Regions from separate parts of the Priestia sp. YIM B13490 genome, predicted to be linked through region 1. Evidence: predicted binding sites of a transcription regulator. Region 1 holds the regulator's gene; each other region holds the start of a gene.
What was found. Region 1 encodes LexA, which represses DNA repair genes until DNA is damaged. Its sites were predicted from a motif close to CGAACATATGTTCG; they were not measured.

Region 1 (5,574 bases):
CCATTGGAGCAGCTCCCATTGGCATACCTGGGTGACCTGAATTTGCTTTTTCAATCGCATCGATTGATAAAGTACGAATTGTTGCAATCGAAAGATCTTCAATACGTTGTGTCATACTCTTCATTCCTTTCAAAACTATGTACATATGTTATCATACTAATGATTTGCTTATTTGTACAATACTTGAACCAAAAAATTTTCCACTTTTACAGTTTTTGTGTGCCTTATTAAAAATATACAAAAAACTAGAAGGAACACTCCCTCTAGTTTTACTAGAACGTCTTAGTGAAGACGCTTCTTTTTACTCTCTTTTAACTTCTTAGGCGTAACATCTTTACCTTCTTCGTCCACAACTTTAATCGTATGAAGGTGATTTGTCATAGATTGTCGGAAAACTTTTAAATATTCCTGACGTAGCTCTTGCTGTTCTTTCGCTTCAGATTCTGTCAGACCTTCAGCCTTTGCCTTTTTTGAAAGAGCATTAATACGAGCAAGTTTATCTTTTGATAGCATATAAAACCTATCTCCTTATAATCAATAATTAAAATTACCGAACCGTTCCGGCAACATGTAGTCATCTTACTAAATCTCTTTCGTTTTATCAAGAGATTGAGCATTCTCTTGGTATTCTTGATAGCGGCGATGTACCGTCGCTTTTGAAATATTATAGCCAAAACCTTTTAGCGTAACTGAAATTTCAGCAAAGGTTAAGCCGTTATGACGAAGACGGACAATTTCTTCAATTGGCGCTTCTTTTTTTTCTCTTCCCGAGTTAACTCCTTGATTTTTTAAATTTTGCTGCGGACGATAACCGTTTTCTACAGCTCTTTTCATTCCTCTTTTAATTTTAGCATTATGTAATTTCCGCTGATGCTCTTCCACTAAGCTAATAATATCTAACACCATTGAATCAGATTCTGAAAGCTGAAGCTGGCCTTGATGACTAATCGTATAGATGGTAGCATTTTCTTTATGAAAAGCATGAAGCAGCGCAATTCGAGCATTTCCTCTGCCTAATCGTGTTTCATCTTGAATAAGCAACACAGATATTTTTTCTTCTTTCATTGTATGAAGAACATCCAAAATACCCTCTCTGTCTACTTCATATCCGCTTGCTTTTTCCATTACGACTTTTTTTACGTCTAGATGGTGAAGAGCAGCAAGCTTTTTTAATTCTTCTTGCTGGCGCTGTAAAGATGTTTCTTGGGTTTTTTTATCCGTACTGACACGGCAATAAATAATGGCATCCACTTTTATCACGACCTTTTCGGCTTCTAACAATATTCAGGAACGGCCGTTACACACTACTGTTCAATTGCCACTTGATTATGTAACTCTTTTTTTAAAACAGGAATATATAATTTATCTCCAGGAGATAAAGACTGGGCAGTGTCTGAGTTTAAATCATTGACGTCTTCAACCCATTTGACAAATTCATTGGTGGTCAAATGATGGTGATTATGATACTTGTTGGACAATTCCCAAAGCGTATCTCCTTTTGTAATAGTAACCGTTGAATATTTGTCTAAATCTACTTTATCCGCTCCTAAAACCAGCGTCAATACATATGTAAGTGCAGCGATAACTGCAAAAAAAATAGCGTAATGTTTCATAGAATGTAAGAATTGTTGCATATTATGATCCCCCTGTCAGAATATATGTTCTTATTTTATTGAGAACATTTGTTTCTGTCAATGGAATTCTTCGAACTTATGTTTGTATATTGACACATCACGTGGTATAATTCACCTAAAGAATAGCTAAAATCGAGGTGAAAAATATGAAGCTATCAAAACGTCAACAAGACATACTAGATTTTATTAAGCATGAAGTAAAATTAAAAGGTTATCCGCCTTCTGTTCGTGAGATTGGGGAAGCGGTAGGATTAGCCTCTAGCTCCACTGTACACGGGCATTTAGCTCGTTTAGAAAGCAAAGGGTTAATTCGCAGAGATCCGACAAAACCAAGAGCAATCGAAGTTCTTCAACTAGACGAAGTAAACATCCCTAAAAGCAATGTCATTAATGTTCCTGTTATCGGTAAAGTAACAGCGGGTCTGCCTATAACAGCCGTTGAAAATGTGGAAGAATATTTCCCTCTTCCAGATAAATTCGTTTCTCCAGATGATCATGTATTTATGCTTGAAATTATGGGAGAAAGTATGATTGAAGCAGGTATTCTAGATGGCGATATGGTAATCGTACGTCAGCAGCAAACAGCTAATAATGGAGATATTGTGGTCGCTATGACCGAAGACAACGAAGCAACGGTAAAACGTTTCTTTAAAGAAGAAAATTTCGTTCGTTTACAGCCTGAAAATTCAACGATGGCGCCTATTATTCTTCGCCACGTAACGATTTTAGGAAAAGTAACTGGTGTATATCGCACGATTCACTAATCAGACACTGTATATAAAACCAACTAATGATGATGTTAGTTGGTTTTTTTACGTTTGTTTTCTAAAAAAATTGGCATATTATAAATGATATGTTGAATCATTGCAGGCAGGTAGAACGGTTTTTATAAAGCTTGTTTTACCTTTTACTTTCTACCTGCATTTCCTCGACTCTTACAAGGAAATACAACCGACCATAAGAAGGATGTAGTTTATGACCAATACACCAAGGAAAACAGAACCATTTCAAACCATTGTACCTACCAAAGCAATGAACATGTTTCTATTTCCTTTTTCCTTTGACCGAAAAAATAAAGAGCAGCTTGTTCATGCGCTGAAAGCAAATTTGTTCGAGTTTTTCTCCATTCAAAACAAACATTTAGAAAAAGAATACTACGGAGAACAATATTACGTATCTCATGATAGCCTGGATCAATATTTTCTTCCTTACATTGAATGCATTCTATTCCCTGACTCGTGCGAAAAAGAAGGGTTGCTTCGATTTTCAAAAAAAATAGACCATGCCATTACGTTACACACTTCCTCCACCACCGTGTCTAGCAACGTGCTGTCTGTGGATGTTTTTTTATGTCCTTTTGAAATTGGCGTCATGACCATTCGTACTGAGATGAGCCATAATCATTACACCTATGATGATATTTTAGAGTTCATGAATCATTTTCGTGTATTAGAACCGAAGCTTGCTGAAGAGCATGGATCCACCATTACCTATGAACACCATCGCTATAGCAAAGTACAAGATTATATTTTTTCACAGCTCGCGCCATTTTTGAACGAACACATCAAGAAAGAAGCCACACGTGAACAGCATGTGGGGAGCCTTCCTTATTTTATCGATGAACGGATGTTTGTGTTAAGTTATGTAACGGTAAATCAAGAGCAAGAGATTAATTCCACAACTTTATTTCGTACTGGACAGCTAAATAGCTATATGCCTGACGGGAAAGCGTTTATTTCTGCACACAATCATGAGTATATTAAAACGTATAATACTAAACACGTGTATTCCAGATGGGCTCCTGAAACCTATTACGTCATAACAGACCATGTGTTTTCATGTATTTCTAAATCGACAGACTCTAAAACGGATCAGCTTTTGATGAATCATCTATTTGGCCAGCATTACTATAATTTATTTTTACATTTTTTCTATAAAATCGTGTTGTTAAAACTATCTTATGAGTATTCTCAGCTCACGTTTCATAAAAATTCAGAGGGCATTGAACGACTAATCCGCTCTATTACCGTGTTCTCAGGTAAATATTTATTTTTAGAAATTAGCTCTCGCACAGAAGGTCAAGAGTTTTCTGAGCTCTTTAAAAAAATCTTCCATATCAATTCTCTTTATCAAGAAGTCAAAGAAACTCTTGGTACTTTGTACCAAAATCAAGAGAAAATCGCAGCTAAGCGTCACAATTACTTATTATTAATTTTAACGATTTACACGGTTCTTTCCGGTATTTACGGAATGAATTTAGTTATTAGCAAACTAAAGGGAAATATCAATTGGGATAGTATGAAGCAGTTTTCTATCTTTGAATATATCGCTTTAATAGTAGCTCTATCAGGAATTCTGATCAGCATTAGTCTCGGAGTGAGTTCCCTATGGAATTTATTAAAAGATCGGTTTAAAACATAAAAGCTGTTCGCATCAGAAAACACATGATAAAAAAGAAGAGATTGAGACATAACTAAATCAAGCGAATCTATAGGGGAACAAATGGAATAAATAAGCTAGTAGGGATTGCTTGTTACACCGCAGTTGATTTCCGTGCAAGACTTCGCTTTCCGCGGGCGGCCGATGAGCCTCCTCGTCGCTTACGCTCCTGCGGGGTCTCACCTGTTCCGCTTTTCCCACAGGAGTCTTCGTCTTGCCCTCCAATCAACTGCTGGAAGGAAATAAACCAATGAAACCTACGTTCACCATAAAAAAACGAACCACTAATCAAACATGATGATCAATGGTTCGTTTTTCACTTCGACTAAAATCCTTTTTTCCCAACCTCTTTTATCTATTACTAAATCACTGCCTACTCCGCTTACCCTTTTATCAAATGTTATGCTGCTGTTGTAATTTCAGAACAATCTAATATTATACTCTATAAGAAAAATATATACAAAATAATAAAATATGGTATCATAGGGTAGGAATTTTGTACCTTATCTTTGAAATAATTTGCAGGAGGTAATATGCTTAACTCATTTTTATCCAAAAGCCTGATCTTTTTATGTGTCATTATTCTCACATGGTCTCTATGGGGCAGTTACAGTGCGATGACAAATTCATTGGAATTAAAAGGCTTGGCTTTAAGTAATTCATTTATTATTGAAGGAATATTTTTCACTTTCCTTGTCATTTTTCTAATAGCAATTGCAAGTAGATACATGAACAAAACTGTTTTTTTTATTTCACTGATTGTTTTGACGTTAGGTATTCGACTAGCATGGATGCTTTCTGTTCAAACGCCTGTAAAATCTGACTTTCTTGTCATGTTAGATGCCGCGCGTAATATTGCAAAAGGAAATTACGAATTTAACCAAAGCGTTTATTTTACTACATGGGTATATCAGCTAGGCTTTTCATTCTATGAATCTGTTATTATTCGCTGTTTTGGAGATAATATTTTTATATTAAAATTGTTAAATATTTTTTATTCCACTGGAACCGTTATTTTTATTTATTTAATTGGCGCAAAAGTATTTAACGAACTTGCTGGGAGAATGGCAGCTTTTCTATATGCGTTCTACATTCCGAACATTCTCTATAGCTCAGTGTTAACTAACCAGCATTTAGCTACTTTTTTATTTTATGCAGCTTTTTATCTTATTATAAAAAGATTTGCTCATAACAAGTTTAGCTGGCTTTATATTGGCCTTCTATTGTCGTTAGGAAATTTAATGCGCCCTCTAGGACCTATTATTATCGTTGCTGTTTTCATTTATTTCATCTTGCAAATTCTTCAACCTTACATTAAAACGAAGGATGCTGCTGAATTAAAAGCTCGTCGAAAGAAAATAGGAAAAAACCTCGTAGGCATACTGGCTACTTTTTTTATTGCAAATGCGCTAATCAACTATTCTTTTGTAGCCAGCGGTATTTCTAAATATCCTTTAAGTAACAGAGATCCTTTATGGAAATTCGTCATTGGCTTTAATTA
Region 2 (5,574 bases), on a different contig from region 1:
CCATCCAAAGCAACATTAATCCAAGTAGCTACATGATTAAAAATTTGTTGAAGTTTTGATGCCACTTCTTCATCTTGTTCAGACACTCTCTTTAATAAGTTTAGATATCTATCCCTTAATGAAGGGTGTGTTTGACTAGGTTCCTGAGGGGTTTTATCATATAAGGCCAGCAGTAATATTACTATTAATGAGGGAGCAAATAAAGTAAGATCATTTCTTTCTTTCATTCCTCTAATTAATAAATCAAAGCTAAAATTATCGGCAGTAAATTCATCTAAATGCAATTGACTAAATGTACCATCTGGTGGCATAAACTTTGCTACGATGTTTCTTCCGTTCGACTCTGTATGCTTTAGGAAATGATGACCAATCTCGTGTCCTAATACAAAAGACATGCCTGCTACATATAAATCTGTTGCTATATGTAATCTAGGGGATTCAAGATCTACCTGTCTAGGAGCAGGAGCCTGTCTATTTTCACGAATTTTTTTCAGTAGGGCTTTCTTGTCTACCAAATCTGATAATGACTCCCACATTTTTGGTATTAAATTGTCCCTTTCTCTCCCATCATTAAGTGTCATACCATACATATGGTATGACACTAAATCAGAAATAAATGTTAGCTGATAATCTACATCAGCATTCATTTTGATTAAATAGCCGTCATATTCCTCATCCATGTTCAGTGCCACTACATCGGGTCCAAAATTACCTAGTACTCCAACATATATTTTTTTTAGTTCGTTAATTAAATCAGGATCGCCTTCTGCATCTGTAATAAAATTCAGAATTAGACTATTAATAAAAAAGTAATTACTGTACCACATTTCTCTTCCTAATTCAAAATTAGTTATATTACCAAATTCTTCTTGTTTTTTCATGATTTTCTCTCTCGTTTCAAGAAAATGAGCATTTTCATCCGCAGTTATTAAACCTGCCATATGTTTATCCCAATCCTCTACTCCACCGAAGTATTCATCTAAGAATCTTTCTTTTGCTGATTTTTTATATTCCATTTTGTTCCCCTCATCACTAAACTTATTTAAAAGCTAACCTTTCTATATTTTTAGGTTAACAAATTTTTTCTTTTTGGCAAGTTTTGTTATCAAAGCGAAAATTTAATATCTATTTCCTGTTTTGCTATTTTATTAGTTAGAGTCTACACAATAAAAAAAGCAGCCAAATATTTGGCTGCCTTTTTTAGCAAAAATGCACAACTAGAATTACATTTTATCATCTTGGATTACTAATTGCATTTGAAATATATCTGATTCTGTAATTCCTGCCTTTTTTAACTCATCTTGAAGGGTCATTCCCTCTTCGATCTTTATTTTCCTTTTCGTACCGTCTCTTAATGTAAAGATCCTCATTTGATACATTTAACAAATTCCACCTTCACAGAAATTTTAACTTTTTATAAAATCTTTTTAGTTTTAAATTACTTTCTTCACCTCTTATTTATTAATACAATAAAAAAAGAGTATGTGCAGCCTCTTCTTAAAATTTTAACGAAAAGAAGTGATCGGATAGATTTATTGTTACTTAGTTCTGTGTTGTAGAAGCTCTTGAAGAATTAGGTGAATTAGCTAGTAGAAGATAATTGAATTTAAGGAGGATATATTTTGGATAAAAAAAGTGTAAACAAAGCAATAAGGAATGCAATTAAACTTGGTGATAGTAAGGAAGTAAAACAATTAATAGGTAATGATAAAGAAATTTTGAACACAATGACTCCATTTGGTACATGGTTGCATGTTGCAGCTAAAAAAGGACATCTTGGAATAGTAGAATATCTTATACATAAAGGAATTGACGTTAATACAAAAGGTGATATATTTGATGCTTCTTCTTTAAGATTAGCTGCGGGAGCAGGGCATTTGGAGATAGTAAAGTATTTAATAGAGGCTGGTGCAGAATTAGATGTGAGTTTAGCAAAGAGAAATCCATTATTTGGAGCAATTTATGGTGGGCATAAAGATGTAGTTGAGTTTCTAGTTGAAAAAGGAATAGATATTTCAATTAGATATACCGGAGAGAGTATGAAGAATATGAATGCATATGAATATGCTAGAGAATTTGGGCAAACAGAAATTGCTGAATATTTAATACAGAAGATGGATGAAAAAAATAGAAAAGTAAAAGAATGATGTGTCTTTCATTTCCGTTAGAATATCAATAATCGGGAAAAGATTCCATTGAATAAAGAACGTTTGTTCGTATATAATAAAGAACAAACGTTCTTTATTAAGGAGTTATTCCAATGGATGATGGGCAGCTACCAAACAGAGTCATTATTTGCATCGACATGAAAGCCTTTTTTGCTTCAGTTTCCAGTGTCATAAGAGGATTAGATCCGTTGAAAACAAAGCTTGCGGTTGTAGGAGATATCAAACGGTCGGGATCTGTTGTGTTAGCTGCCACACCTTTATTAAAGAAAGAAGGGATCAAAACAGGAAGTCGCCTCTTTGAAATTCCTAAAAGGAAAGATATCCATGTGGTGAATCCATCCATGGAGAGATATATCAAGGCGTCGAACTATATTTCTAGTTTGGTGTTACAGTATGTGGCGCCTGAAGATTTCCATGCGTATAGCATTGATGAGCTGTTTATTGATGCCACAGCTTCTTTGCATTTATTTGCTCAAACACCAGAGGAGCTAGCTCATCGAATACGTAATGAGATCTATCGCAAAACAAGACTGACAGCTACCGCAGGAATCGGTCCGAATCTCTTACTAGCTAAAGTCAGCTTAGATCATGAAGCGAAGCACAGCCCAACAGGAGTTGCTTATTGGCGATATGAGGATATTCCCTTTAAGTTATGGTCAATTCATCCAATGAAGGATTTCTGGGGGATCTCGTCAGCTACAGAAAGACGCTTAAACCGTTTAGGCATCTATACCATAAAAGAACTCGCTCTTTCTTCTAAAGAGATGTTAAAAAAAGAATTTGGCATCATGGGGGAAGAGTTACACCAACATGCAAATGGGATTGATTTTAGTCGTATTTCCGATGTGTACATTCCTAGTTCTCGTTCCTTTGGAAAAAGTCAGATTCTCTTTCGAGATTATACAAGCCGAAAAGAAGTGGAATTATTACTATTGGAGCTATTGGACGATGTTTGTTTTCGTTTACGTATGCATCAAGTGGTGGCTCAAACGATCCATTTATCGATTGGCTACAGCAAACAAACAGGTGGAGGCTTCTCAAGACAAAAGAAAATGGGAAGAGCTTCAAACTTAAGCCAAGATATTTTCCCTTATTGTTTAACCATTTTACATAATTTTGATAATGGAATGCCGATTCGCTCCATTGGAATTTCATTATCTAATACGAGCATTGAAGAAGAGGAGCAAATGAGCTTATTTGAGGATATCGATCAGCGTGAAAGAGCCTATGCTCTTGCCAAAACGATAGATAACATTCGGCTGCGTTATGGCAAGAATAGTGTACTACGTGCGTCTAGTCACCTTCCTTATTCAACAGCTCGTTATCGAAATGGCCTTATGGGTGGCCATAAAGCGTAAGGAGGAAAAAGAGATGGAACCTAGAGGAATGAAAAAATGGCGTCCATTCGCCACTATGCCAGAGCAATTCATAGGGTTAAAGGAGATTATAAATAAGCAAGTAGAAGTAGCTCAACCTGTTTTAACAGAAGAGCAAATGGAACAGATGAATTTCACCTTAATTGAAGCCTTACATACAAATAAACAAGTATACCTTACATATTATAAGAATGGGCAAAGTATAACCGATACAGGATTCATCCAATTTGTTGATTCCCTGGGGAATTTGTTTGTTTTTATCGATGAAATATTTGAATTAAAAAACAAAATGAAGTTAAGTGAGCTAATTGATGTTCGATTCGTTTAAAATTAGGGTGAATTCAGTTTCATTATTTAAGTTAAGCAAGAGTTTGCAGCAGTGCTCCTTACTCTTATATAAAATCTAGAGAACATCTTACTTAAGGAGTGATTATAATGGCACGTGTTCTATTTATTAATGGTGGATCAGAAGGACATATCAATCCAACAATTGCAGTTGTACAAGAGCTTATTTCACGTGGAGAAGAGGTAGTATACTTTTCAATAGAAGCTTTTCGAGAACGTATTGAAAAGACAGGAGCTGATGTACGAACATTTGACGGTCAAAAATTTTTAAAAGCCTTTATCTCAGGTGGAAGAAATTATTTACCCGAAAGAATCAACGGTCTTTTACATACGGCGGATATCATTATACCTAGCGTTCTTGAACAAATCCAAGGAGAACAGTTTGATTACATCATTCACGATTCGATGTTTGGTTGTGGACGTTTACTCTCCCAAATTCTAAAACTCCCTGCAATTAATTCATGTACATCTTTTGCTCAAACTGAACTATCATTTAAAAGAATGTTAGAACACCTTTCGCAAAATATTCCACCAGAACATGCTAACAGGATAAATAGTGATTTTCAAAGTCTAACAAGAAAGATTAAAGAAAAATATGGGGTTGAAATAACTTCTCCTTATGAAGTTTTTTGTAATCCTGCCCCTCTTACCATTGTATATACAACTAGGGAGTTTCAACCTTTTCGAGAAACATTCGATCAAACGTACAAGTTTGTAGGACCATCTTTTCCTGCAATAGAAACACAAGGAAGCTTCGACTTTTCTGTATTAAAAGGAAAAAGTGTCATTTACATTTCATTAGGTACTGTTTTTAATCAGGAAATTGATTTCTATAAACTTTGCTTTAAGGCTTTTGAGAACACTGACTATACCGTTGTTATGTCTATTGGTGGAAAAACTCAACTATCTGATTTAGGGAAGATTCCTAAAAACTTTATTGTGAAAAATTACGTTCCACAAACTGAAGTGCTAAAGCACACGAAATTATTTATCACACATGGCGGAATGAATAGCACCAATGAAGGTCTCTATTATGGGATTCCACTCATTGTAATCCCACAAAGCGCAGATCAGCCGGTAATTGCTCAACAAGTTGAGAGTCTTGGAGCTGGCATTAAGTTACAAATGCAAGGGTTGACTGTAAGTCACCTATGTAAAACCGTGGATTATGTGTTAGGACATCCTTCCTTTTATAAAGCTCTAACAGATATAAGAGAATCTTTTCAAAAATCAGGGGGATATCAGCAGGCTGTAGATGAGATTTTCACATTTAAAAGACAATACAATATTTAAATATAGAACATGTAAGGGTGGAGATTTTATGTCCAATAACATAAGACCTAGAAGAATAATTTTAGATTTAGCAGTTACTTTAGATGGATTTATTGAAGGACCAAACGGAGAAATTGATTGGTGTGTCATGGACTCTGATATGGGGTTTACTCATTTCTTGAATCAAATTGATACTATTTTATATGGAAGAAAAAGCTACGATTTATGGGGGGAATACACTCCGGAAACTGGGGATTCTGATACCGAAAAAGAAATGTGGGAATTAGTTCACAGCAAAGAAAAGTATGTTTTTTCTAGGACACAAAAAAGGGCTGATCATAAAGCAATATATATAAATGATAATATTTTGGAAGAAGTAAATAAATTAAAGAAAAAGCCTGGAAAAGATATCT
Region 3 (5,574 bases), on a different contig from region 1:
TTATAAAGTACCAAAATATAACCGTATGTAAACAATATCATATTTTTCCTAAAAATACTATTTTGAGAGAGGAGAGAATATGTATAAAAGGTGTTTTGATTCCTGTCTCAAAAACAGGGTGAAGTCCTCTGTCCTGTATCAAGAGTTCTTTTTTATTATGGGTTCTGGAAGAGTATTTATGTAAACTAGCGATTTATATGGTATTCACTTATAAGTAAAAATTATATTTCTATTTTTTTCTATTTTATGAAATAATCGTATGGTTCGTTTAAGACAGAACAATTAAATCTATAAGGAGAGGAAAGAATGAAATTAATAAAAAATATTGTATTTCTTAGTTGTTTCGCATTATTACTTGGAGCTTGTCAGAACGTTGATACAACTTCAAACACTAAAGATAAGGATTTAGATGCTCTTCTTAGGGATGTATCTGATAAATATGCCGTTCTAAGTGTTGGTTCAGACTCAAAAGATGTAAAAGTCGAGGTAGAGGATACTGAAGATGTAAACAAGGTAAAAGCAGATATTAAACGTCAATTAAAAGAGAACGGTTTGAACGCCTATAAAGTTAACGTTCGTGAGAGAAATGTTAAACAAGTAGAAAAAGAGAAGCGATGGCTGGATATTGAAAGTGAAGCTCTTGCACATTTACAAGAAAATAAAGAATACAAAGATGTAACATATAAAAAGACTGAGGTTACGTTAAAACAACCTGTTACAGTTGCTATTGTTACTCCTATCAGTAAATCTGATGACAGCTCTCAAGAGTATAGTGAAAAAATTAAAAGAGAAGTAAATACTTTTCTTCAAACTAAAGAAATAAAGGAACGTTCTAAAGGTGATTCTTACAAAATCGTTATCTATGACCAAGATGACCAAGTAATAAGTTAAAGAATACATAACTACAATAAAGCCTCAAGAAGTATGTAACACTTCTTGAGGCTTTATTTATTCCTATAAAATCGTTTTATGTTAATCAGTTTTAGATATTGTATATGTTATAAAAATCAAAAAAGGGAGATATAGAAGTTTTTTTATATCTAAGAACAGGAATCTAATAATATTTTATCAAAAACATATATAACAAGAGAAACGCGTAAAAAGAGGCTTTTACTTCGTATAAGTAAAAGCCTCTTTTTACATTTGCTTTATTATTTAAGAGAATTTTTAAGTAATTCATCTTCTTCCATTAAATCTTCTTTAATCTTATCTAAATACTAACGCATCCATACAGCTATAAGCTTGTGACGTTTTCTTCATAGTTATACTCCCTTATTTAGAAGTTAATTGAAACTTCATTTTATACTAAGTGCGAAATAGTAATAAAAGGAGGCTTCAAAGTGTTCATCTAAATGCTTTAATTTAATCAAAGAATTAAAGTGAATTTATTTATTTAACCTTGTTGATTTAGAAGTAAATTGCTCTTTATTTTTAAACAAGTTAACTCCATAACCTGCAAGACCTCCAATAATTGCAGGGAATATCCAACCTAATCCAATATGGTAAAGAGGAAGATAGTAAGTAAATAATTGGTCAATACCAGGGATGTGTAAACCAAAATCATTTAATCCATCTACCAGGCTTACAACAAATGTTAAGAATAGGCTGCCTTGGTATACCTCAGCACATCCTTTAAATAAAGAATGAAGGAAAGTCAAAAAGATTAGAACGATTGCTAATGGATAGAGCACTGTTAAAACAGGTACTGAAAAAGAAATTAAATGATTCAATCCAACATTTGCGATGATTGCGCTAAACACGGATAAGCTAATCGCAATTTTCTTATAAGAAATAGAAGGTAATAATTTATGGAAATAAGAAGAGCATGAAGTAATAAGCCCTACGCTAGTTGTCAGACAAGCTACTGTGATCATTAAGCCTAATAGTAATCCTCCATATTCTCCAAAATAATAATCAGAAACTTTCGCTAACACCGTACCACCATTATCTAAATGCCCAAGCTTTTCTACACTTGAAGCGCCCATGTATGAAAGGGCAGAATAGATAGTTGCAAGAATAATAGCAGCAATTCCTGTAGCTTTTAGACAAACAGTTATAATTTGCTTCTTTGTTTTAGCGCCTTTTTCTTTAATTGCATTGATAATAATGATTCCGAAAACGAAAGATGCAAGAGTATCCATTGTTAGATATCCTTCTTGGAACCCATTAAAAAAAGAGTTTGTTACATATTTTTCTGTGGGTGCTTGAAATTTTCCAATAGGATGAATAAAAGCTACTAGAACTAGAATTCCGATGAATGTTAATTTAATCGGCGTTAAGAATTTTCCGACAATATCGACAATTTTCGCCGGATTGAGAGAAAAAAAGCATGTAATGCTGAAAAATATAATAGTAAACACAAGTAAAGCTATAGAACTAGAGCCTTCAGAAATGAAAGGTTTAAGTCCGATTTCAAAAGAGACGTTACCTGTTCGTGGGATAGCAAATAAAGGTCCAATAGCTAGATAAAGAACAGTTGTAAATACTAAACCAAAGATAGGATGTACGCGACTTGCTAATGATTGTAAATCTTCCTTTCCAGAGAATCCAAAAGCTAGTACACCAAGTAAAGGCAAGCCTACTCCAGTAACTAAAAAACCTGCATTTGCTGACCAGATATTTGCTCCCGCTGACTGGCCAAGCATGGCAGGAAATATTAAATTTCCAGCTCCAAAAAATAATGCAAATAACATTAAACCAATGATTACTATAAAAGAAAACGGTACTTTGTTTGACACGGTGAAACCCCCATTAATAATATTCTTCATAAAAAATTAAATTTTCAGACAACTAAACCTGCAAATAACTTATCTTTTTTGTATTATAAACAGTCAAATTACATATTTCAATATAAAAAATAAACTTTTTTAATAAAATTTAAAAATTATCAATTTTCCGTTCATTATTCATTATTAAAATAAAAATAATATTAAAAAACAAAATCTTTATTCAAATCGCGTACATTAAGTAGTTTAATACGGATATTTTTTTGAAAAGATCATAAATAATATTCAAAACGCGTATATTATTCTATTAATTAATGGGGTTTAATTACATGCAAGAAAGTTTATAAATATAGTACTACGAAACTTATAAAGCTTTTTAAAATGGGCTGAACATCAAAAGTAAAATCAATTATTTAATATCTATAAAATACATAATAAATTTTATAGATACTGAAAAGACCTTATTAACATATTAATTAGGGTCTTTTTATCATTATTTCTTATTCCGATTAAATCCAACGATCTATATTACTTTCAAAGCACTTTATTTCACCTTATCTTTTTCTTTTGAATCCAAAACTCACCATATAAGCTATTGCTAATGAGATAAAAGCAGCAATACTAAACTTTATGTAAGAAATCTCTAAAGCCCAAAGGCCGTATTTGTCTGCATTTAAACGATACATAGACCACCACTGTCCATTTTCACCTTTGAATAATGAAACGACAATCCACAAAAGAACTAAGAATAAAAACCATGAAAAAAAGATAATATAGTTAGTCATTTTCTTATTCATTTGCCATCTCCTTTATCTTCCAAATTTACTCACAATATTCTTGTCTCCTATTATATTAACAATAATCGGGAAAACTTTAGAGTTTTTATTGAATAAAGAACATTTGTTCGTATATAATAGAGAACAAACGTTCTTTATTTAAGGAGTTATTCCAATGGATTATGAATATCTACCAAACAGAGTCATTATTTGTATTGATATGAAAGCATTCTTTGCTTCTGTTTCATGCGTGATACGTAGGCTAGATCCATTAAAAACAAAGTTGGCAGTTGTAGGAGATACAAAGCGGTCGGGATCAGTTGTGTTAGCTGCCACACCCTTATTAAAGAAAGAAGGGATCAAAACAGGCAGCCGTCTTTTCGACATTCCTAGAAGGAAAGATATCCATGTCGTAAATCCATCCATGGAAAGGTATGTCAAGGCTTCGAACTATGTTTCTAGTTTGGTATTACAGTATGTGGCTCCTGAGGATTTTCATGCGTATAGCATTGATGAGTTGTTTATTGATGCCACAGCTTCTTTGCATTTATTCGCTCGCACACCAAAAGAATTAGCCCGTAAAATCATCAACGAGATTTATCGCAAAACACGGCTGACAGCTACTGCAGGCATAGGTCCGAATCTCTTACTGGCTAAGGTGAGCTTAGATCATGAGGCCAAGAATAGCACAACAGGGGTAGCTTATTGGCGATACGAAGATATTCCTTTCAAATTATGGTCGATTCACCCAATGAAGGATTTCTGGGGAATCTCGTCTGCTACGGAAAGACGCTTAAATCGTTTGGGCATTCACTCCATAAAAGAACTCGCTCTTTCTTCTGTAGAGATGATACGTAAAGAATTTGGTGTCTTAGGAGAGGAAATCCACCAACATGCAAATGGAATTGATTTTAGTCGCATTTCTGACGTGTATATTCCGAGCTCTCGATCATTCGGGAAGAGTCAAATTCTGTTTCGAGACTATACAAATCGAAAAGAAGTGGAATTGCTGCTATTAGAACTGTTAGACGATGTGTGCTTTCGTTTACGTATGCATCAAGTCGTGGCACATACTATTCATTTATCCATTGGCTACAGCAAACAAACAGGTGGAGGTTTCTCGAGGCAAAAGAAAATGGAGCGAGCTTCGAATTTAAGTCAAGATATCTTCCCTTATTGTTTAACCATCCTACACACATTTGATAGCGGAATGCCCATTCGATCGATTGGAATTTCTTTATCGAACACCCTTATTCAAGAAGAAGAGCAAATGAGCTTATTTGAAGATATTGACCAGCGCGAAAGAGCCTATGCCCTTGCTAAAACGATTGATGAAATTCGTATGCGTTATGGGAAGAATAGCGTTCTGCGAGCTTCAAGCCATCTCGAGCATTCAACAGCTCGTTATCGAAACGGCCTTTTAGGAGGTCATAAAGCATAAAGGAGGAAGATGACATGCAAAACAGAGGAATGAAAAAATGGCGACCGTTTGCCACTATGCCCGAGCAATACAAAGGATTACAAGAAGTTATAAAAAAGCAATCAGAAATACCTCAACCTTTTTTAACAGAAGATCAAATGGAACAAATTAATTTTACCTTGATCGAAGCTCTCCATACACATAAAAAAGTATACCTTACGTATTACAAGCATGGGCAATGTATAACGGAAACAGGAGTTATTCAATTTGTAGATTCCCTTGGAGGGTTATTTGTATTTATAGATGAAGGATGTAAGCAAACGAACAAAATGAGGTTAAGCGAGCTAATTGATGTTCGTTTCATGTAGTAGAAAATAATAAAACCGTTTATTTACATAAGATTTCCATACATAATTAGTATAAGTTTAAAAAATATCTAATCATTTTTCCTAGATTCATTTAATGACGTTATATAAGGAGGCTCCTAATATGAAGCAAGTTTGGAATGAGTTTGAGCAGTGGTTAAAAATAAATCGACCAGAAGCAGCAGGAACGCTTAAAGAAGCAGCTACTGAATTAGAAATTGCAGAGGTTGAACAAAAGATGGGACTAACATTCCCCAAAAACCTTAAAGACTGGTTAATGATACATA
Region 4 (5,574 bases), on a different contig from region 1:
TCTAACGCCGGCTTTCGCTTCATCATATCCAGCCTATTTAATTCATCAAACGGCACACAAAGTTCTTGCGCTTTTGAATACGGATAGTGATGTAGCGTACGAAGAAACCTTGCCAATACAGAAGCAGATTGTATGCGTTTCTCTTCTGTTAATCTCGCAGGCGGAGTTCCTTGCACGTAGTGATAGCCCGTAAAAGGCCAAGGATAGCCTGCTGTATTCGGCTTACCGAAAAAAATGGGCTCTGCAATGGATAGCGGCAGCTGAGAAGCAAGGCTTGGTAAAAGCTGATTTTCTGTTTTTAATAGTCCTACTGCGAGTTCTCGTCTTGGAAACCTGAAAACAAAGCGGTCGTTTACTTGATAAACCGTATTGTCAAAGCCGTAGCCAAGCAGCGAAATTTTAGCGGGCGCAAGTTCTGGAAACTGCGTCTCGGTTAGCGTTTTGGCAAGCGGTGCTGATACGATTTGTTCTGCATCCCATGTATTTGGCACTGTGATCACCTTTCTTTGATGTTTAGTTTGTATGTAAAGTATACTATAAATAATTTTGCCCATAAAAACCCTCTGACGCAAAGCCAGAGGGTTTCAGTCAATATATAAATAAGATAGTTGCCTTAGAACGGCGCACCCCATTTCTAAGTTAGTAGCCTACGGTACGTTTACTACTTAATACGTACACCAAAATACCTCATCGACCGTTTCTTCAACGTGCTCCACCTTAATAAAGTTCAATAAAAGGTCAGTTCGGTCATTTCCTGTATACTCATTTTTGTCAACATTATAAAATTGAATAAGCTCCACCTTGTACATACCGTTTTTAATATCAATTTTATACTTAGAACAGTTTTCATCAGGCACTAACTGATCTTCAAACTGGGCGGCCATCGTAAGGCAGTCATAATCTACGAGATAAAGCTGATGATTAGTTACATTTATATAACCTGTTGCTTTCCTAAAGTATGTATCTATATCCGACTCTGTTCCAATCTTCACTTCTACGTTCCAAGAGTGTTCAATTCCTTCTTCTGTCATTTGACATACTAGGATATTTCTCTTTTTCATTTCACTGCCGAAATGGTTCAGGAGCTGATCTAGCTCCCAGTCCTCATCGACAAATGATTGGTAGTCTTTTGCATTTGCCACTCCAATAAAATTGGTATCGCCAAAATTCATAGAAAATTTCATTTTATCTCCTCTGCTCTTTAAAGTAATTTTTATGATCTATTAACATATATCCGCAAACTTCTTACACGCTTTCTCTAACTCTTCCTTTTTAGCAAGCTGACAAACCCACTCTTCAGGAATACCATCCAGCTGATAATATGCTCCTGCCATAGTACCTGTAATAAAGCCTATTGTATCTGTGTCTTCTCCTAAATTCACAGCAGTAAGTACAGCTTCTTCGTAGTCATCGCTTTGCAGAAAAGACCAAAGAGATGCTTCTAGCGAGCTGACGACGTATCCAGTTGACCCGATTTCATTTCTCGCTGCGTGCGGCAAGCTTAGGTTTAACACTCGTTCATACGCAGTGAACTCTGCTTCATACTCCGTACCTGTTAACTGCTTTTGACAAAGATTTACCGCTTTTTCATATGCTTCAAAAGGCTGGTCGCCGTCAAGAAGACAAATAAGCAGCTCCACGTATATAATGCAGCCAAGCGTAGAGCGCACATGGCGGTGCGTGACGTGAGCAATTCTTTCTATTTCTTCTTTTCTTTTTATAAAGCTAGGTTCCTGACGTAGTGTAAACGCAAGCGGAGCAATACGCATAAGCGCTCCGTTTCCGTTGTCGTATTCAGCACTTCCTCCCCACTCTTCTTTAGGAAGCCCGCTTTTATAGCGGCGAATCGCTTCGCTTGTGGCAATGCCAATATCAAACATTTCTCCGTACGGCGTCCAGTAGCCATTCGCCCAATAGCTCGCAAACTTTTGCATCAAATCATATTCATCTTGTTTGTCTAGTAGATTATCAATCAAGCACATCGTCAGAGATGTATCATCTGACCACGTTCCTTTAGGCTGGTTGTATGTACCGTAGCCTGTCATAGTTGTGATCCGAAATGTATCGCGTTTTTTAAACTCAACTGGAACGCCTAAAGCGTCTCCAACAGCTCCTCCTAGAATCGTAGAAAGGACTTCTTTATGTAGCGTCATGCAATCAACTCCTTTTTCTTATTGTAATTGTTTGATTTTGGAATTTGCAAGAGATCTCTTGCCTAGATGCTTTTTCTTCTTTATAAAATAGGAAGAAATATAAAGACATCCCTTCATAATTCTCTAAAACAATTGACCACCAAGAACAAACGTTCTATGATTACTTTGTAAATATATGGAGGTGAAAACAATGAGACCCGAACTTACAAAAAATTTATCTATCAATGACTTCACGGATTTTTACTGGCTCAAAACCGAGCTGCAGAAATTTTGCCGTGAAAACAACATGAGCCCCTCTGGATCTAACATGGAACTTTCAAAAAGAATTGAAGTGTTTTTAACAACCGGTGACACTCAACACTCAGGAGCACCTTCTAAAAGACGCTCGTCCTCTAAAACACAAGCGCCGCTAACATTAGATACCGTCATTGGGGAAAACCACCGCTGCAGTCAAGAAGTACGGGCTTTTTTTAAAGAAGCCATTCATCCTACGTTTCATTTTTCCACGTATATTCAAAACTACCTTAAAGAAAATGTAGGGAAAACCTATCGAGATGTGGTAAAAGCGTGGCATGAAGAAGAAGAACGAAAAAAGCAGCCTTCTTATCAAAAAGAAATTGCGCCTCAGTTTGAGTACAACCGCTTTATTCGCGATTTTTTTAACGATCCGAAAAACAAAGGAAAAAGCCGCGATGATGCAATTGTAGCGTGGAAGCATTTGAAACTTCAGCCTGGAAGCAATCAATACCACTCTTAAATCAAACTCTACATAAATAAAGAGCATTAAAACACCACCTCAAGAAAAGGTGGTGTTTGTGCACGCCTGTAGATTTCTTCACATACGCATGTGCTGTTTGTTACGGCGTAAAATCTTTAGCTATAAACAGACTCTTTTTTAATTAAACCAAGCGTCTGTGAAGTGGACGCATGAATTTCGTTAAAGAAGTCTGGATGATCAACTAATGACATGCCATAGGAAGGAATCATTTCTTTTATTTTTGGCTCCCACTTGTTCATGTTTTCTGGGAAGCATTTTTCCAATACTTCAAGCATAACGTGAACCGCCGTTGATGCACCAGGCGAAGCGCCAAGAAGTGCAGCAACAGAACCATCAGCCGCACTTACAACTTCTGTACCAAACTGAAGCGTTCCTTTTCCTCCGGCTTCCGTGTCTTTGATTACCTGAACACGCTGGCCTGCTACAACGATATCCCAGTCTTCGCTTTTAGCGTTCGGGATAAACTCACGCAGTTCTTCCACACGTTTTTCATTTGATAACAGCACTTGCTGAATCAGGTATTTCGTTAACGCCATTTCTTTGACGCCTGCTGCTAGCATGGTTAAAATATTATTCGGTTTTACAGAACTGATTAAATCCAAGTTTGAACCTGTTTTTAAGAACTTTGGTGAAAAGCCGGCAAACGGGCCAAACAACAGCGTCTTTTTGTTATCGATATAGCGTGTATCAAGATGCGGAACTGACATTGGCGGAGCTCCGACTTTGGCTTTTCCATATACTTTCCCGTGATGCTGCGCAATGACTTCAGGGTTATTGCATACCATAAATAATCCGCTTACCGGGAAGCCTCCAATATGCTTGGATTCAGGAATACCTGTTTTTTGAAGTAAAGGCAAGCTTCCGCCTCCGCCTCCGATAAAGATAAACTTTGCCGTGTGGTACTCAACTTTGCCGCTGTCTACATCTGCGACTTTTACTTCCCACATACCGTCACTTTTACGTTTAATATCTTTTACACTTCGTTTGTAATGAACGTGAACCCCTTTATTCTTCAGATGGTCAAACAACATGCGTGTTAAAGCACCGAAGTTTACGTCTGTTCCCGAATCAATTTTAGTTGCGGCAATCGGTTCATTTGACGTGCGCCCCTTCATGATTAGCGGAAGCCATTCTTTTAGTTTGTCAGGACTGTCGGAATACTCCATTCCTTGAAACAACGGATTGTTTGACAGCGCTTCAAAACGCTTTTTCAGAAACGATACATTTTTTTCCCCTTGTACCAAACTCATATGCGGAATTGGCATGATAAAATCTTGCGGATTGCGAATCAACTTGCTGCTTACCAGATAAGACCAAAACTGTCTTGACAGCTGAAACTGCTCGTTAATTCGGATCGCTTTTGTTATATCTATAGATCCATCAGCTTTTTCTGATGTATAGTTTAGTTCGCACAGCGCAGAATGGCCCGTCCCTGCATTATTCCATTCGTTCGAGCTTTCTTCCCCTGCGTCTGCGAGTTTTTCAAATACTTTAATGTCCCATTCAGGTGCTAACTCTTTGAGTAATGATCCCAAAGTTGCGCTCATGACTCCGGCACCAATTAAGATAACGTCTGTTTTTTTCTGTACGTTGCTCATTATAACCTTCCTCATCCCCTATATTTGTAAAAAGATGTAGGCGCTCCTGCTTACGTAGTAAAAAAATTCAGGTGCGACCTAAGAACACACCTTTTTCTGTCTCACTTATAACTATATCACAGTATAATTGTCTGATGATTATAAACTATTCAAAAATGATAAAAAAGTGAGAAAATCGCCCACAAATTCCAAAAAACTTATTAAATTCCGTCTGCATTTTCTTTTATTAGTAAACTTTTATACCTACTTCTAAGTGGCAAAGCATTGATTAATAAAATAACAAACTATTCCAAAAATTCAGCTTAAAAACCAAAATAACTGTCTTGAAAATTTCACCTACTATAACTATACTCATTTGAAAGAACAAACAGCACTATAATTAGAAATGCCTTCATTCTTTTTGACTAGTTATACGTAGACGTATATATGTATAGAGCACCGGCTCGTCCAGGTGCATATTTAGAAAAATAAGTATATATTGCAATGGCTAATTTTCAGCTCATATTGCAAGTTACAATATCTATGTCATATAACATACCATGAAATAAGTGAATAAGTAAATGATTATTCAGAAATTTATGTTATAAAACCTAACATGTATGTTGACTTTTACATAGGACATACTTAACAGTAATTTACGTGCTCCTTTTATTTTAAATTTGTTTAATTACTTTATTTATGAGCCATGGTTGTGGCTGAGTTCAATTAAAATAAGCCACGATTAGCACGTGACTTATTTTTAATTCTTATTGAGCTGGTTGAATATCATCTTGTGTAAACGTCCAAACACCACGATTTTTACTAAAACCGCTAAATTCAAACTTAAAATCGCCTTCTTTTGGTATATCAAACGTTGCAATACCGCTTTGTTTTTCTCCTGGTGAAATATTTCCGTTCAAATGATTCTCTGTGGCACCAGAAACAACCTTGGCATTGTCCATATTCATCTAAATAAATTATTCTATCTATCGTGCGCTCTGAATGCAAATACAAAGTTTTTTTGTTCTTATACTTATGCCTTTTTTAATAAATTCTTATGGTGTAC

Region 2: a site for LexA is predicted at 2,204-2,217, ahead of ACFX4R_RS25190 (Y-family DNA polymerase). Genes of this name have one in related genera too.
Region 3: a site for LexA is predicted at 3,620-3,633, ahead of ACFX4R_RS10040 (Y-family DNA polymerase). Genes of this name have one in related genera too.
Region 4: a site for LexA is predicted at 2,296-2,309, ahead of ACFX4R_RS24765 (DUF6434 domain-containing protein). Genes of this name have one in related genera too.

Annotation. Positions count from the first base shown of each region.
Region 1 is NZ_JBHZOT010000001.1:50,765-56,338, reverse strand. It holds gene tkt (transketolase) at 1-115, opposite strand, end outside; gene ACFX4R_RS00255 (DUF896 domain-containing protein) at 283-513, opposite strand; gene ACFX4R_RS00250 (YneB family resolvase-like protein) at 583-1,251, opposite strand; gene yneA (cell division suppressor protein YneA) at 1,305-1,634, opposite strand; gene lexA (transcriptional repressor LexA) at 1,781-2,398, shown strand; gene ACFX4R_RS00235 (magnesium transporter CorA family protein) at 2,610-4,055, shown strand; gene ACFX4R_RS00230 (hypothetical protein) at 4,168-4,365, opposite strand; gene ACFX4R_RS00225 (glycosyltransferase family 39 protein) at 4,607-5,574, shown strand, end outside.
Region 2 is NZ_JBHZOT010000014.1:21,190-26,763, forward strand. It holds gene ACFX4R_RS25175 (M48 family metalloprotease) at 1-1,016, opposite strand, end outside; gene ACFX4R_RS25180 (hypothetical protein) at 1,224-1,379, opposite strand; gene ACFX4R_RS25185 (ankyrin repeat domain-containing protein) at 1,623-2,147, shown strand; gene ACFX4R_RS25190 (Y-family DNA polymerase) at 2,261-3,526, shown strand; gene ACFX4R_RS25195 (YolD-like family protein) at 3,540-3,872, shown strand; gene ACFX4R_RS25200 (macrolide family glycosyltransferase) at 3,980-5,182, shown strand; gene ACFX4R_RS25205 (dihydrofolate reductase family protein) at 5,211-5,574, shown strand, end outside.
Region 3 is NZ_JBHZOT010000003.1:19,274-24,847, forward strand. It holds gene ACFX4R_RS10025 (DUF4030 domain-containing protein) at 307-891, shown strand; gene brnQ (branched-chain amino acid transport system II carrier protein) at 1,386-2,738, opposite strand; gene ACFX4R_RS10035 (hypothetical protein) at 3,281-3,523, opposite strand; gene ACFX4R_RS10040 (Y-family DNA polymerase) at 3,678-4,943, shown strand; gene ACFX4R_RS10045 (YolD-like family protein) at 4,958-5,290, shown strand; gene ACFX4R_RS10050 (SMI1/KNR4 family protein) at 5,412-5,574, shown strand, end outside.
Region 4 is NZ_JBHZOT010000013.1:29,025-34,598, reverse strand. It holds gene ACFX4R_RS24780 (phosphotransferase) at 1-491, opposite strand, end outside; gene ACFX4R_RS24775 (hypothetical protein) at 666-1,172, opposite strand; gene ACFX4R_RS24770 (ADP-ribosylglycohydrolase family protein) at 1,224-2,153, opposite strand; gene ACFX4R_RS24765 (DUF6434 domain-containing protein) at 2,344-2,910, shown strand; gene ACFX4R_RS24760 (malate:quinone oxidoreductase) at 3,027-4,529, opposite strand; gene ACFX4R_RS24755 (hypothetical protein) at 5,276-5,476, opposite strand; gene ACFX4R_RS24750 (immunity 50 family protein) at 5,564-5,574, opposite strand, start outside.